4 regions of the Mesorhizobium waitakense genome follow, and region 1 is predicted to be linked to each of the others. Evidence: predicted binding sites of a transcription regulator. Region 1 holds the regulator's gene; each other region holds the start of a gene.
What was found. Region 1 encodes PhoB, which activates phosphate uptake and scavenging genes when phosphate is short. Its sites were predicted from a motif close to TGTCATNNANCTGTCAT; they were not measured.
Positions count from the first base shown of each region.

Region 2: a site for PhoB is predicted at 2,541-2,557, ahead of olsB (l-ornithine N(alpha)-acyltransferase). Genes of this name have one in related genera too.
Region 3: a site for PhoB is predicted at 2,568-2,584, ahead of AC07FD_RS07350 (RNA degradosome polyphosphate kinase). Genes of this name have one in related genera too.
Region 4: a site for PhoB is predicted at 1,682-1,698, ahead of AC07FD_RS02345 (PhoX family protein). Genes of this name have one in related genera too.

Region 1 is NZ_JBWKME010000089.1:59,606-63,804, reverse strand. Features, by position in the region: gene pstB (phosphate ABC transporter ATP-binding protein PstB) at 1-577, shown strand, start outside; gene phoU (phosphate signaling complex protein PhoU) at 603-1,310, shown strand; gene phoB (phosphate regulon transcriptional regulator PhoB) at 1,330-2,019, shown strand; gene AC07FD_RS18790 (ROK family protein) at 2,174-3,421, opposite strand; gene xylF (D-xylose ABC transporter substrate-binding protein) at 3,777-4,199, shown strand, end outside.
Region 2 is NZ_JBWKME010000190.1:15,732-19,930, forward strand. Features, by position in the region: gene AC07FD_RS34220 (ATP-binding protein) at 132-2,414, shown strand; gene olsB (l-ornithine N(alpha)-acyltransferase) at 2,620-3,495, shown strand; gene AC07FD_RS34230 (trimeric intracellular cation channel family protein) at 3,582-4,199, opposite strand, start outside.
Region 3 is NZ_JBWKME010000019.1:218,171-222,369, reverse strand. Features, by position in the region: gene ppx (exopolyphosphatase) at 1-210, opposite strand, end outside; gene AC07FD_RS07350 (RNA degradosome polyphosphate kinase) at 210-2,411, opposite strand; gene AC07FD_RS07345 (zinc-finger domain-containing protein) at 2,651-2,896, shown strand; gene AC07FD_RS07340 (FAD-dependent monooxygenase) at 2,916-4,154, shown strand; gene AC07FD_RS07335 (TIGR02117 family protein) at 4,195-4,199, opposite strand, start outside.
Region 4 is NZ_JBWKME010000013.1:225,390-229,588, forward strand. Features, by position in the region: gene AC07FD_RS02345 (PhoX family protein) at 1-1,626, opposite strand, end outside; gene AC07FD_RS02350 (hypothetical protein) at 1,749-2,156, opposite strand; gene urtA (urea ABC transporter substrate-binding protein) at 2,457-3,767, shown strand; gene urtB (urea ABC transporter permease subunit UrtB) at 3,884-4,199, shown strand, end outside.

The sequences.
Region 1 (4,199 bases):
GACCGCCGAGGGTCAGGTGCTGCTCGACGGCCAGAACGTTCTCGACCGCTCGCAGGACCTCAATCTGCTGCGGACCAAGATCGGCATGGTGTTCCAGAAGCCGACGCCGTTCCCGATGTCGATCTATGAAAACATCGCCTTCGGCGTCAGGCTCTACGAGAAGATCAGCAAGTCCGAGATGGACGGCCGTGTCGAGCAGGCGCTGAAGCGCGCCGCACTGTGGACCGAAGTCAAGGACAAGCTCAACGCCAGCGGCCTCAGCCTCTCCGGCGGCCAGCAGCAGCGACTCTGCATCGCCCGCACCGTGGCGGTGAAGCCGGAAGTCATCCTGCTCGACGAGCCGGCCTCTGCGCTTGACCCGCTGTCGACCGCCAAGATCGAAGAGCTGATCGACGAGTTGCAAGCCGACTACACGATCGTCATCGTCACCCACAACATGCAGCAGGCGGCGCGCGTGTCGAAGCAGACCGCCTTCATGTATCTGGGCGAACTGGTCGAGTTCGACCGCACCGAGAAGATCTTCACGTCGCCCCGCGAGAAGCGCACGCAGGACTACATCACCGGCCGCTTCGGCTGAGCTCAGGCATACGAGGACTAAGATCATGGGCGAACACACAGTCGCTTCTTTCGACGAGGATCTCGGACAGATCAGCAGGCTGATCCGCGACATGGGCGACCTCGCCGGCTCGATGGTCGGCGGCGCCACCAAGGCGCTGCTGAATTCCGACAACGCCCTGGCGCAGCGCGTCGTCTCCGACGATGCGATCATGGACGCGCGCCAGCGCGAGCTCGACGACCGCGCCATCACACTGATCGCCAAGCGTCAGCCGATGGCCGACGATTTGCGCCATGTCGTCGGTTCGATCCGCATGGCCGGCGACCTCGAGCGTATTGGCGACCTTGCCAAGAACATCGCCAAGCGCGTCGGCACCGTCGGCCTCAGTGTCACCCCGCGCGACCTGTCGCACTCCATCGACGCAATGGCGCAGCTGGTGCTGATCCAGGTGCAGGGCGTCATCGAGGAATATACAGCGCGCGACGCCGCGGCGCTGGCGAAGCTGCGCGCCGACGACGAGCGCATCGACGTCAAATACACCTCGGTGTTCCGCGAACTCCTGACCTACATGATGGAAGACCCGCGCAACATCACCGCCTGCACGCATCTCTTGTTCTGCGCCAAAAACCTCGAACGCATCGGCGATCACGTCACCAACATCGCGGAAAATGCGTATTATGTTTTGACCGGTACGCAGCTGCCCGCCAATCGTCCGAAGCAGGACGAGACGGCAATGTCCGCGCCGGCGGCATGACGGCAGGGGTGACCAGTCGATGATCGCGCCACGCATCATGGTGGTGGAGGACGAGGAGCCGCTTGGCGTGCTCCTGCGCTACAATCTCGAGTCCGAGGGATACCAGGTCGAGGTGGTGACGCGCGGCGACGAAGCCGAAATCCGCCTCCAGGAAAACGTGCCTGACCTGCTGGTGCTCGACTGGATGGTGCCAGCAGTGTCCGGCATCGAACTCTGTCGCCGGCTAAGAATGCGGCCCGAGACCGAGCGGCTGCCGATCATCATGCTGACCGCGCGTGGCGAGGAAAGCGATCGTGTGCGCGGCCTCTCGACCGGCGCCGACGACTATCTGGTCAAGCCGTTCTCGACGCCCGAGTTCATAGCCAGGGTCAAGGCGCTGCTGCGCCGCGCCAAGCCGGAAGTGCTGTCCAGTGTGCTCAAGGTCGGCGACATCGTGCTCGATCGTGAATCGCACCGGGTCTATCGCAAGAAGAGCGAGATCCGGCTCGGACCGACCGAATTCCGCTTGCTCGAATTCATGATGCGCCATCCCGGCCGTGTGTTCTCGCGCAGCCAGTTGCTCGACAATGTCTGGGGCGAGACGATCTACATCGACGAACGCACAGTCGACGTGCATGTCGGCCGGCTGCGCAAGGCGGTCAACAATGGCCGCATGCCCGATGTCATCCGCACCATCCGTGGGGCGGGCTACGCAATCCGGGAAGATTAGGGATATGCTGATATTCAGGTGATGCCAGCCCGCGAACGGCAGTTTCCTGCGCTTCCGGTACTCACGGACCCAAATGTCCGCTCCGTTCCGGTTCTCGGAACCCGCCATTCTCGACTCGGCCTGACCTGGATCTCAACACATCCCGGCGCGCTATTCACGCGACGTTCTTGCCGCCAAGGCCGGATCTCGCCTGCGTGCCGGGCGCGAAAATCTCCTGGTCGACGAAGGTCAGCGCCCGCGTGGCGCAGCCTTCGCGGATCAGTGGCAGTTCGTTCGGTTCGGTGTCGAAGGAAATTGATTGCGAATGCTGGCCGCCGGCGGTCTGCGCAATCGCCTCGCGCAATGCCGGCTCGATCAGGTCGAAGGCCGCGGCGCTGGCACCGACCATGGCGACTGGTGCCGGATCGATCAGCGCGAACAGGCTGCCGAGACCGTAGCCGAGTGCCTCGCCGGCCTTGCGGTAAGCCTCGCGCTCGGGTCCATCCGTTTCGCGGGCCGCGGTCGCCAGGGCGCGCATGTCAGCGTCACTCACATCGGCGACCGGTTCAGCGTCCTCACTCATCTGCCTTGCGTTGCGCCAGATGGCGTAGTTGCCGGCATAGGCCTCGACGCAGCCGCGCCGCCCGCAGCGGCACAGCGCGCCGTTGGGCCGATGGATCATATGGCCGAACTCGCCGCCCGAGGAATGGGTGCCGGTGAACAGCTCGCCCTTCAGCACCAGACCCATGCCGATGCCGTGCGACAACAGGATGGCGATGAAGTCGTCGCGGTAGCGATCAGGGTCGCGCCAGCGCAACGCTATCGCCATCATATTGCAGTCGTTCTCCATGGTGGCGGGGATGCCGAACTCGTCCTCGAGTATGTCGGCGAAGGCGATGTCGGTGTGCGGCGTGATCGGTGACCACAGCATGGCGCGGGCACGTGTGTCGGTGATGCCCTGGATCGCCAACGCGATGCGGGCGACACTGCGGACGTCGAGATCGGGGTCTTCGAGACGGCGGCGTACGATGGCAACGCATTCACCGACCAGCGCGTCGCGCGGCATTGTCAGCGTGTCCAGCCGGCGCTGTTCCTCGGCAATCACCTGGCCGGCATAGTCGATGACGGCGACCGAGAGGAAGTTCAGCGACAGCACCACGGTCATCACCGCCGCCGCTTCCGGATTGAGGCCGAGGCCGACCTGCGGCCGGCCGCGTTTGAGCGATCCGGCCTCGCTCGGCTTGCTCTCAGTCAGGATGCCTTCGCCGATAAGGTCGGAGGAGATCGCCGATATGGTCGAATGGCTGAGGCCCGTGGTCGCGGCGATCTCGGTGCGGGACGGCTGTCCGGCGCGGCGCACGGCCGCAATCACCATCGCCCGGTTGCGGCGGCGCAGATCGTCGTGGCGGATTCCGACCGACATGCTTTTTCACATCCTCCCGGTCGCTGCAGCCTTTCGCGCCTCCCGAAGGCCATCAGCGAAGCCTGAAAGCGCGACGCGCTTCAGGCACTTGTTTCTCCGCGTGTCGTTGCCCAAAAACCGCTGCGCACCTTTGGGGCGACATGCGCCAAGCCAAATTCTGGCAGAACCCCACCATCCTGTCATTATTTATTCCGGAGCTCGAAAAAAACTCGGAGAGACGTCAAAATCCATCAGAATCGATGTTGACAGCGTTCGGGCGTTGGATCACTATTTTTTCGAGGCTCGAAAAAATAGAGCCTCTGTGCCGGCCTACGGGTCAGTTTGGTCGCGCCATACGCGGCGCAGGGAGGATATTATGAAAAAATTCACAGCCGCCATCCTGGCGGGTGTCGCCATGTCGCTGACGCTGGTGTCGGTCGCGCAGGCGAAGGACAAGGTCATTGGCGTTTCGTGGTCCAACTTCCAGGAAGAGCGCTGGAAGACCGACGAAGCGGCGATGAAGAAGGCCATCGAGGCGGCTGGTGACAAATACATTTCCGCTGATGCGCAGTCCAATCCGGGCAAGCAGCTCACCGACGTCGAGAGCCTGATTTCGCAGGGCGCCAACGCGCTGATCGTCCTCGCGCAGGATGCCTCGGCCATCGGCCCGGCGGTCCAGAAGGCACTGGACGAAGGCATTCCGGTCGTCGGCTATGACCGGCTGATCGAGAACAAGAACGTGTTCTACCTGACCTTCGACAACAAGGAAGTCGGCCGCATGCAGGCCCGCGAAGTGTTC
Region 2 (4,199 bases), on a different contig from region 1:
CCCTGAGAAGGCGGACGGAATTGCCACGTGTGCCGGCAAATCCACCACCGCCGGGGCGAAAAGCACTCATCCGCTAAAATTCGAACGATCCGCCGCAATTTTCCATAATCTCTATCTGGCAAGGGTTTCGCATGATCGCGGAATCCGGCAGCCAACAGGTGGACACGGGCGAAGACGTCGATGCGGCGCCGACGCCAACGCGGCGCTTCGTCGCCGCGCCGCCGCTGGTGCCAGAGCCCGAACCCGCCGGGCGCGAAGGCCTTCCGTTGCTGGCCTTCGCCGCCATCGTCGTGTTGGCAGGCCTTGCGCATCTGACCGGAGCACCGATCTTTATCAGCGTCGCATTGCTGGCAGTCGGCCTAGCCGGCGTTGCCCTGCATCTGCGCGTCAGGCGGAGCGAACACCGCACGGCGGTCCTGCTCGACGAGACCACCGCCCGCAGCCGCGCCGAGATCGAGACGCTGGCCGACCGCATGTGGGAAATGCAGGAGAGCGAGGAGCGCTTTCGCGGCCTGATCGACGCACTTGGCGACCTCGTCATTCATCGCGACCGCGATGGCTACATCGTCTATGCCAACAAGATCTTCGCCGACCTCGTCGAAAGCGATCAACGCGACCTCGCCGGCAAGACCCTGGCGGAACTCGGCATCGATGTCGGCATCGTTCCCGATGCTGCCTTTTCCGATCATGAATGCCTGAGTTCCACCGATGTCTCCATCCGCACGCCGAGCGGTCCGCGCTGGTTTTCGTGGATCGAACTGTCGGTGCGCGACAAGGACAGCGGCGCCGTTTCGCACCGCGCCATCGCGCGCGACATCACCGCCCGCAAACGCGCCGAATCCTCGCTGATCACCGCTCGCGAGCGGGCCGAATACGCCAGCCAGGCCAAATCGCGCTTCCTCGCCACGGTCAGCCATGAAATTCGCACGCCGATGAACGGCATCATGGGCATGGCCAGATTGCTGGCCGACACCAGGCTGTCGCCGGAACAGCAAACCTATGTCGGCGCCGTCTCGACCTCGGCCAGCGCATTGCTCGCCCTGATCGAGGACCTGCTCGATTACTCCAAGATCGAGGCGGGGCGTTTCGACCCGGAGCCGCAGCCGATGTCGGTGCGCGAGATCGCCGACAACATCGTCGAATTGCTGGCTGCCCGCGCCTTCGCCAAGGATATCGGGCTGGGCTGCCATGTCGAACCCGACGTGCCGCAATTGATCACCGCCGATCCGGGCAAGGTCAGGCAGGTGCTGCTCAACCTCATCGGCAATGCCATCAAGTTCACCGACAGCGGCGGTGTATTGGTGAGCATCGCACGCGCGCGCACCGAAACCACCGACCGCATCTGCTTCACCATCGCCGACACCGGTCCAGGTCTGCACGAAGACGACCTGGAGCGCATTTTCGAAGAGTTCGAGCAGGCCGACGGCACGTCGACGCGCACGCATGGCGGGGCCGGCCTCGGCCTCGCCATCTCCAAACGCCTGGTGGCCGCCATGGGCGGCACGATTTCAGTATCGAGCCGGCTCGGTCAGGGATCCGAGTTCGTCTTTGAAATCCCGGCAATATCGGCCACCGAAGCGCCGCAGGGCAGGCAGAACGCGCTCTCGGGCAAGCGCGCGGTGATCCTGTCGAAAAATGCCGTCGAGGCCGATGCCATCGCCCGCACCATCCGCGCCAATGGCGGCGCGGTCGATGTCGCCACGACCGTCGCGCAGGCCGCGCCCTTCGCCGACGGCTGCGATATGCTCCTGGTCGACGCGGCGATGGAAGCGAGCGATGGAAGGCTGCTCAAGCGCCTGCGCCAGAGCGGTTTCGCCGACTGCGAGGCCATCACGCTGATCGCGCCGACCGACCGCGGCATGCTTGGCGAGTTCCGCGCCAGCGGTTACGCGACCTTCCTTGCCAGGCCGGTGCGGGGCGGAACGCTTCTGCGTGTGCTGTTGAGCAGCAATGCTCTCGCCCTCGCCCCGCCGCAGCCGGAAAACCGCCACGCGCCTGCGCTTCGTACCCTCGGCAGCCGCCAACGGGGCCTGTCGGTGCTGATCGCCGAGGACAATGACATCAACGCCATGCTTGCCCGCGCCACCCTGCTGAAGGCCGGACATCGCGTCAAGGTGGTCGGCAACGGCAAGGCCGCCGTCGAGGCTGTCACCGGCGCCGGGCACAACCATCGCTTCGACGTGGTTCTGATGGACCTTCACATGCCGGTCATGGACGGGCTGGACGCGATTGCTGCCATCCGCCGCTACGAGGAGGAAACCGCCGTGCCGCCGGTGCCGATCATGGTGCTGTCGGCTGATAGCCAGGAAAAGACCCGCCATGCGGTGCTTGCCCATGGCGCCAGCGGCTTCGTTACCAAGCCACTCGACCCTGACGCGCTGGTCAATGCCGTCGAGGGACAGGTCGCGGCCTAAGGCATGATCGCGAGCCGAAGGTCAGGAACTTCGACAGCCCATCCAACCCGCCCGCTGGCGTAACGTAGCCGGTTGACCGTATTCGCCAGCCGACGAAGTATTGCCCACGACGTCGTATCACGGTACTGTCACAATCCTGTTGCACCTACACCGTATCCCCGTGCCAAGAGGGATGGCTCGAAGGAGAATCCTCGTGCATACAGTTATGCCGGAATGTGACACTCGGCCGAACGCCAGCAGCGCCTTGCTTGCCGGGCGTAACGTCGATTCCGTCATAAAGGGCGCAGCACTCGGCCGTATCGGTAATCTCGAAGTGCGGCTCGCCCGCAACGAGGCCGAGATCGCGGCCGCGCAGGAAGTCCGCTACCGGGTGTTCTACGATGAACTCGGCGCCAGGAAGGATTTGTTCCAGGCGCCGGATCGCCGTGACGCCGACCGGTTCGATCCGCTCTGCGACCATCTGCTCGTCTTCGATACTTCGCTTTCCGGTCCCGAACATCGCCGTATCGTCGGCACCTATCGCCTGCTGCGGCAAGAAATCGCGGCCGCCGCTGGAGGCTTTTATTCCGAAGGTGAATTCGAGCTGACCAAGCTTATCGCCCGTCACCCCGGCCAGCGTTTTCTCGAGCTCGGCCGCTCCTGCGTTTTGCCTGAATATCGTTCGAAGCGCACCATCGAGGCGCTGTGGCAAGGTATCTGGGCCTATATCAACCACTACGAAATCGGTGTGATGACCGGTTGCGCGTCCTTCCACGGCACTGTGCCGGCGGCGCATGCCGAGGCGCTTACCTATCTCGCCCACCACTGCCGGACGAATTCGGCCTGGGACGTGTGCGCGGTGTCCGGGCGCTACTGTTCGATGGATCTGATGCCGATCGAGGCGGTCAATGCCAAGGCGGCGATCGCGGCGATGCCGCCGCTGGTCAAGGGCTATCTGCGCGTCGGCGCCCGCATCGGCGATGGCTGCGTCATCGACCGCGAATTCTCGACGGTCGACGTGTTCGTCGTGATGCCGGTCAAGGAAATCGGCGCCCGCTACGTCAACTACTACGGCGGGGAAGCCCAGCGCTTCGCTGCGTGAGTAGCTGAATAGCGAATAGGACGTCGTGGCCGGAGTTGCGCGGCAACAACCGCTATTCGCTACTCCCTATTCGCTATTCCCTCTTTTCACGGAATATCTTCCGGTCGCCGGCCGGGCCGGCTCTTGTAGGGCGGAAACGCCCAGCCGAAGCGAAGCGCGCCGCCGCGCACGGCCAACGCCGCGGCGAAGCCGGCCCATCCTGAGACAATCTGCGGTAAGCCAGCCACATCGCCTGCTGTAAAGATGGCAGCGCCGACGAGCGCGGCCGTGACATAGATTTCGGGCTTCAGCAGCACCGAAGGCTCCCCGGCCAGAAGATCACGCAGGATACCGCCGAATGTAGCGGTCAGCATGCCGGTGATCACCGACACCGCTGGCGAGCCGGTGATGGCGAGCCCCTTGGCCGCGCCCATCACGGAAAACGCGGCAAGGCCAATGGCGTCGAGCCAGAGCAGCAGCTTGTAACGAGATTCGACACGGTGCGCGGTGAAGAACACCACCACCGCCACCACCGCGCAGATCAGCACGTAGTCCCGGTTTCCCACCCAGAACACCGGCACGTTGAGGATCAGGTCGCGAAACGTGCCGCCGCCGATGCCGGTGACGCTGGCCAGGAACAGGAAACCGATAATGTCGAGCTGCTTGCGTGAAGCAGCAAGCGCCCCGGTCGCGGCAAAGACGGCGACGCCGGCATAGTCGAGAAG
Region 3 (4,199 bases), on a different contig from region 1:
CTCCTCCATCGAGCGCGTCACCGCCTCGGGGTCGAGCTTGCCGGTGGAAACGATGCCGCGGCCGAGGCCGGCCAGCATCTTTTCGTTGAACAGCATGGTCGGCGAGCGCGCCAGCCCCTCATAGACGACGAGACGGATCGAATTCGACCCGATGTCGATGATGGATAGCGGTCGGCGGTCCTGCAACCGGCCCTGGGAATCAGACAGCATCAGGTGGACGCTGCGGCGTTCTTCTTGCGGCGCTTGAACTGCGCGATGCGCTTGGGCGCGTGCGACTTCAGCGCGTCACCCCGTCCCGACAGGCTCGGATTGGTCATGAAATATTCCTGCGCGTTGAACGGTTCCTCGCCCTCCTCCAGCACGACGCGCCGGGAGGTTCCATCAGCCAATACGTCGAAACTTTGCTGATTGTCCATGATGTTGCCCAGCATGATCTGGCCCAGGATCTGTTCATGCACAGTTGGATTGGTGATCGGCACCATGGTCTCGACGCGGCGGTCGAGATTGCGCGGCATGAGGTCGGCCGAAGAGATGTAGACGATCGCCTCGTCCGATGGCAGCCCATGACCATTGCCGAAGCAATAGATGCGGCTGTGTTCCAGAAAACGGCCGACGATCGACTTCACCCTGATATTTTCCGACAGGCCCGGGACCTGCGGCCGCAGGCAGCAGATGCCGCGCACGACGAGGTCGATCTCGACGCCGGCACGGCTGGCGTCATAGAGCGCATCGATGATGATCGGATCGACAAGCGCGTTCATCTTCATCCAGATGCGCGCTGGCCTCCCCTCCACCGCATGAGCAATCTCGTCGGCAATATGCTTCAAGATGCGGCTTCTCAGCGTGAACGGCGAGATCGCCAACCGCATCTCATCCGTCGGCTCGGCATAGCCGGTGATGAAATTGAAGAGCTGGGCGACATCGCGGGCAATCGTCGGATCGGTGGTGAAGAAAGACAGATCGGTGTAGATGCGCGCGGTGACCGGATGGTAGTTGCCGGTGCCGAGATGGACATAGTTGCGCAGCTTGCCGTCCTCGCGCCGCACCACCAGCGACATTTTCGCATGGGTTTTCAGCTCAAGGAAGCCGAACACGACCTGCACACCGGCGCGCTCCAGGTCGCGCGCCCAGCGGATGTTGGCTTCCTCGTCGAAACGCGCCTTGAGCTCGACCAGCGCGGTCACCGACTTGCCGGCCTCGGCCGCATCGACCAGCGCGCGCACGATCGGGCTGTCGTTGGAAGTGCGGTAAAGCGTCTGCTTGATCGCCACCACTTCCGGATCGGCCATCGCCTGGCGCAGGAACTGCACCACCACATCGAAGGATTCGTAGGGGTGATGGACGACGATGTCCTTCTCGCGGATAGCGGCGAAGCAGTCGCCGCCGTGCTCGCGGATGCGCTCGGGAAAGCGCGGATTGTAGGGCGTGAACTTGAGGTCGTCGCGCGGGACGGCGACGATCTCGGAAATCTGGCTGAGCGCCAGCGGACCGGTCAGAACGCTGATGCGGCTCGACGATACGCCTAGCTCGCCGGCAACGAATTCGCGCAGTTCCGCCGGCATCAGGACGTCAAATTCGATGCGGATCACCGACCCGCGGCGGCGGCGCTTCAGCGCCGTCTCGAACAGGCGCACCAGATCCTCGGATTCCTCCTCGACCTCGATATCACTGTCGCGGATGATGCGGAACGTGCCGGAGCCCTTGACCTCATAACCCGGGAACAGCTTGCCGATGTAAAGGCCGACTGCCTCTTCCAGCGGGATGAAGCGGACATGGTGCTTGCGGTCCGGCAAACGGATGAAGCGCTTCAGCGCCACAGGGAGGCGCAGAAGCGCGCTCATCTCTTCGCCGTTCTTGCGGTGGCGCAATTGCAGCGCCATCGAGAAACCGAGATTGGGGATGAACGGGAACGGATGCGCCGGGTCGATCGACAGCGGGGTCAGCACCGGAAACACCTGCTCCTGGAAATGGTCTTCCAGCCAGATCTTTTCGTCCTTGGTCAGTGCGTCACGGGTGATGCTCTCGATGCCTTCCTTGTTGAGCAGCACGATGAGTGCCGAAAGGCTCTTCTGCTGGTCTTCCTGCAGCCGTTCGACCTCCCGCAGCAGCTGCTCGAGCTGCTGTTCGGGGGTGCGGCCGTCAGGGCTTTTCAGAGTGATGCCCTCGCGCACCTGGCCGGCAAGACCGGCGACGCGGACCATGAAGAACTCGTCGAGGTTGGCCGCCGAGATCGACAGGAAACGGACGCGCTCCAGCAGCGGATGATTGAGGTTCAGCGACTCCTCGAGAACGCGCCGGTTGAACTGCAGCCAGGAAAACTCCCGGTTGACAAAGCGATCCGGGTTGCCGCCCTCCGGGCGAGCCACCTCGACATTCACGAATTCGCTCTGCACCGGCTTCAGTTCGTTCATTTTTCCTGCTCTTCCCTCACGCTCCGCCGCCGAGCGACGCAACCTTCCCGGATGCGCCGCAGGTGCCCTGAAGCGAGGCCTGACCCTCTCCGTAACCCGATTCCGTTTTCGGGGTCATTGCCTTAACCGGCTTAACTTATCCTCTGACAGGCTTTTGCGACAGTTTGATTTCATCGAACTTGCAAAGAGACCGGTTATGATCCAGATGCAGAAGAGACTGCGTTAAGGAGACGACGACGATGGCAGGCGGTTCCATTCCCCATTTCCAGAACGATGCGGGCCACCCGGCGATCGACATCGGCGTCAAGGAATTCATGTGCACGGGCGCCAACCCGCCTTTCGACCACCCGCATGTGTTTCTCGACATGGGCGACGACAACGAAAAGGTCTGCCCCTATTGCTCGACGCTCTACCGCTATTCGCCCAAGCTGAAGGCGACAGAAACGCTGCCGGCCGGCTGTATCTACATCGACCAGGCCGCCTGATTCCTTCGCGGCAAGCCCGATGGACAACACGCGGTCCCGGCAAATCGTCATCGCCGGGGCGGGTGTCGCCGGGCTGACCGCCGCGCTGGCGTTCGCCGAACGCGGCTACCCCGTGCAGGTGTTCGAACAGGCGCAGCGCCTGGAAGCGGCTGGCGCCGGCATCCAGCTTTCTCCCAACGCGACACGCATTCTTCGCCAGTTCGGCGCGCTCGACCGGCTGCTGCCGGCAGGGGTGCGGCCGGAAGCGGTGGTGTTGAAGGACGCCGCGACGTTGCGCGAACTGGCCCGCGTGCCGCTGGGACAAGCCGCCGAAGCCCGCTGGCAGGCACCCTATCTCGTTGCTCACAGGGCTGACCTGCAGAGCGCACTGACTGCGCGCGTTGCCGAGATGCCGAGCATTGTTCTTTCTCCCGGCGCACATGTCAGCGGCGTTGCCAAAGGCAGCCATGGCGTCACCGTGGCTGCCGAGATGGACGGCGAGACCGTCGAGGCCGAGGGCTTGCTGCTGGTCGGCGCCGATGGCGTCTGGTCATCGGTGCGCGGGCTTGTCGACACAACAAGGGGGGCGGCCTCGCCGAGAAGTCACTTTTCGGGCGAACTGGCCTGGCGCGCCACCATTCCTTCCGACAGCGCTGCCGGACAAGCCTTTGCCGCGATCGGCGCCACCAATTGCGTCACCACCTTCCTGCATCCCGGCTTCCACATGGTCGCCTATCCCGTCAGCAAAGGTGCTGCCTTCAATCTTGTCGCCTTCACCAAAGGCGAACGCATTGCCGAGGGCTGGTCCGGGAACGCCGACACCAGGATCTTGACCGGTGCCATGCGCGGTACTGCAGCAGCACTTGCTCGTCTGATCGAGGAAGCCGGCCCGTGGACGGCGTGGCCGATCCATACGGTCGAGAGTAAGCAGCCTTGGACGAACGACCGCATCGCGCTGATCGGCGATGCGGCGCATGCGATGACGCCGTTCGCGGCGCAAGGTGCCGCCATGGCGATCGAAGATGCGGCCGCCCTTGCGGATATCGTTGCGGATTTGCCCGGCGATCCGGCACAAAGTCTTCAAATCTGGGAGAACCTGCGGCGGCCGCGCGTTGCCAGGGTCGCCCGTCGTGGCGCCCTCAACCGCCTCGCCTGGCATGCCGCGGGTCCAGTCTCCATCGCACGAAATCTGTTCCTGAAAATGCGCTCGTCTGAAAAACTCGCCGCCGATTTGGACTGGCTTTATGGCTGGCAGTCGCAGAAAATCATCCGGCGCTGAAAGCTGGGGCATAGCCCGGATGCCAGCCCGTTGAGCGGTGCTAAT
Region 4 (4,199 bases), on a different contig from region 1:
GTCGGTCGCCACCCAGAGCCGGCCGGCCGGATCGAAAGTGATGTTGTCGGGGCAGACGAACCAGCCATTGTCCGATGTGTCCGGGTGGAAGGTGGCGCCGACCGCGGCGTCCTTCGGGTTGCCGCACAGCACGAACAGATCCCAGGCATATTTGTCGGCGGTATGGTCGGCGTCCACGCCGCGGCCGCCTGGCGGGATCAGTTCGACGATGTGACCCCAGAGGTTTTCCGGACGCGTGTTGGCCGGATTGACCTTCGACTGGTCGCGCTTCTTGTTCTTGGTCATCACCGCATAAACGCGGCCGGTCACCGGATTGGTCTCGATGTCCTCCGGGCGGTCCATCGGCGTGGCACCCAGCGCGTCCGCCGCCAACCGTGTTTTCAGCAGCACCTCGGCCTGATCGGCAAAGCCGTTTTCAGCCGTAAGCTTGCCCTGGCCGTGAATCAGCGGCAGCCAGGTCATGGAGCCGTCGGCGTCGTAGCGCGCGACCGAAAGCACGCCATCGTCCAGGAGGTCGTTGCCGGAGGTCGGTTTGGCCGGATCGTAGGCCCTGTTCGAGACGAAGCGGTACATGTATTCGAAATAATCGTCGTCGCCCATGTAGACGACGACACGGCCGTCCTTGTTGAGGACGACCGTCGACGCCTCATGCGACATGCGGCCAAGCGCGGTGCGCTTCACCGGCTTGGACTGGGGATCATAGGGGTCGATCTCGACCACCCAGTCGAAACGGTTGGCCTCGTTCGGCTCCTTGTCGATGTTGAAGCGGTCGTGGAAGCGGCCGCGGCCATAGATGTCGGAACCGTCGAAGCCATAGCGGTCGAGGATGTCCGCGGTCGGCGCCTTCTTCGGATCGCCGCCGAACAGGTCGGAAACACCTTCCTCGCAGGTCAGCACGGTGCCCCACGGGGTGAAGCCGCCTCTGCAATTGTAGCTGGTGCCGAGCACTTTCGTGCCGGTGGCATCGGCCGAGGTCTGCATCAAGGCGTGGCCCGCAACCGGGCCGGAGACGATCATTTCGGTGTTGACGGTGATGCGGCGATTGAGCGGGCTGTCCTCGACCAGCGACCACTTGCCGTCCTTCAACAGCACTTCGACGATTGAGTGACCCATGGCGGCCATGCCGAGATCTACCTGTTCCTTGCTCATCGTCTTGCCGGCGTCATCCTCGGTCATGCCGGGAAACATGACATTGGGCGAGGTGTATTCGTTGTTGACGCAGAGCAGGCCGTGGTCGGAATTGACGGTGCCTTTCGGCAGCGGCAGGAAGGCAATGTAGTCGCAATTGTAACCAAAGCGCTTCTCCTGCTCGTCAGCGGCGACCTTGTTTCCGTCGAAATCCGGCAGGCCGGCCACGAGCGGGTCGCCCCAGCGTGCCACGATCGTGGTCTCGTAACCCTCTGCGGCGGCGTGGGTCTTGTCGTAGACGCGCTTCAACTCGGGAAAGCCAAGTGTGGAAAGCGCCGCCGCGGCATGTGTTTCTCCGGCAAACAACGAACCGACGAAGCTGCCGCCGGCGATCAAAGCACCAGATGCGAGGCTGCCTTTCAGGAGAGTACGGCGCGAGACGCGCTCGGCGATGACGTCGCGAATGACAGGGGAGGATGAAGACGGGGAATTGGCCATTGTGTCTGCCTCTCAAGGTGGATGGTGACGGCGCACCGCTGCCTATCCGGTTTCGGCAACATCCAGATGACATGAGACACAAGGCAGGCCCGCCGAGGCGGCGGCGATTACCAGGGAATAATCTACTGACCGCTGCCTTTGGTGCAGGTCGAGGCGGTGAAGGCGCCGTCGGGCTGCCTCATGATGATGTCGAAGGAGGGTGCACTTTGGCCGTCGAGCGTTGCCTGGGTCAGCGACAGTGAATTGCCGCCGGCGGTATATCCGCCGAGCGGTCCCAGCCAGGAGATCACGCCGTTTGCATCCATCTGGTAGTTGTAGCCCTGCTGGGCGGTCCCGAAGGTGACCGGGCCGCTGTAGACGTTGCCCTTGATGGTGATGTCGCCGAGGTCGAGAAACATTCCAAGCAGGTACACTTCACAGTGGTAGGTGCCGTCGGGCATCTTGCCGTCGCTGGAGTCGGCTCGGGCAGCGCCGGTCGCTGCCGCCAGCAGCAATATGCCGATAAAAATGCGTGAAATGCCGGATGCCATGACGTCGCTCGTTTGATGGGGCGAGCTTGCCCTATTTCTGCGCCGAGCCGCAACATCCGCCGGCGAAGTCCAAAAACTAGGCACACTGCCAATTTGGGCGAAAATTAGGCAGACACCTTGTGCGCTGCGCAAATTTCTCTCAATCAATTTTTAACCGATCCTCTTTGTTTTCATAAAACTAATATACCAAGCACCTGATAATGTTGAACTATCACCTATTGTTCGGCATCTCCTGAGCGATTGGCACGGGGGTTGCATTGCATTGTTGCGGTGCAATCAACCAGCCTGGGAGTGTTAGGCATGAGGGGTAATTTCTCGACAATAACAAAAATGTTTTCGGCGAGCGTCGTTGCCGCCGGCCTGTTGATGTCCGCGCCTGCCAAGGCGGCCGACGACACGATCAAGGTCGGCATTCTCCATTCACTGTCGGGGACCATGGCGATCTCGGAGACGACGCTGAAGGACGCCATGCTGATGCTCATCGATGAGCAGAACGCCAAGGGTGGCCTGCTCGGCAAGAAGCTCGAAGCCGTGGTCGTCGATCCGGCCTCCAACTGGCCGCTGTTCGCCGAAAAGGCGCGCGAGCTGATCTCCAAGGACAAGGTCGCCGCGGTGTTCGGCTGCTGGACCTCGGTGTCGCGCAAATCGGTGCTGCCGGTGTTCTCAGAGCTCGACAACATCCTGTTCTATCCCGTCCAATATGAGGGCGAGGAAAGCGAGCGCAACGTGTTCTACACAGGTGCGGCGCCGAACCAGCAGGCCATTCCGGCTGTCGACTATCTGATGAGCGAGGATGGCGGTTCGGTGAAGCGCTGGGTGCTTGAAGGCACCGACTACGTTTATCCGCGCACCACCAACAAGATCCTTGAGGCCTATCTGAAGGCCAAGGGCGTCGCGGCGGAAGACATCATGGTCAACTACACGCCGTTCGGCTTCTCCGACTGGCAGACCGAAGTTTCCGCAATCAAGAAATTCGGTTCGGCCGGCAAAAAGACCGCCGTCGTCTCGACGGTCAATGGCGACGCCAACGTGCCGTTCTACAAGGAGCTCGGCAACCAGGGCATCAAGGCCGAGGACATTCCGGTCATGGCCTTCTCGGTCGGCGAAGAAGAGCTTGCCGGTCTCGACACGGCGCCGCTGGTCGGCCATCTCGCCGCCTGGAACTACTTTGAGAGCGTCGATACGCCCGAGAACAAGAAGTTCATCGCCGACTGGCACAAGTTCATCAAGAACGACAAGCGCACCACTAACGACCCGATGGAAGCCCACTATATCGGCTTCAACATGTGGGTGAAGGCGGTCGAGAAGGCCGGCACCACCGATCCGGACAAGGTCATCGACGCCATGATCGGCGTTTCAGTGCCCAACCTGACCGGCGGCTATTCGACGATGATGCCGAACCACCACATCACCAAGCCGGTGCTGATTGGCGAAATCCAGGCTGACGGCCAGTTCGAGACGGTTTCGCGTACGCCGGGCCTGGTGATGGGCGATGAATGGTCCGACTACCTGCCTGACTCCAAGGACCTGATCTCCGATTGGCGCGCGCCTCTGTCCTGCGGCAACTTCAATGTCGCCACCGGCAAGTGCGGCGGCAAGGGTACGAACTGATCCTCCCGGGCTGACCAGGTCTGGACCGCAGGTCCATGACCTCAGACCGCAGCGTCCGGACGGTTTCCTCCGCCGTCCGGACGCCCAATTCAACATTCAAGGGTCGCCTGAAGCCGATGAACCTCTTGCGCGCAATTGGCCTGACGCTTTTGTTCCTGCTGGCGACGCTGTCGTCGTCGGGTGCTGGCGAAGCCGATCTGCGTGGCATCATCGCCAAATTCGCGACGGCCCAGGGCTTTTCCGAGACAGGCGCCGTCGTCCACGACCTGGCGGCCACAGGTGATCCGGCTGTCGAACGACCGCTTGCCGCACTCGCCGACGGTAACCTCTATATCCGCAAGGCGGATTCGCTGGTCTTCGTCGGCAAGGAAGCGGGCGACATCGTCGAGCTGTTCGATCCGCTGAGCGGCGAGAAGTCGGCGGATGCCGCCA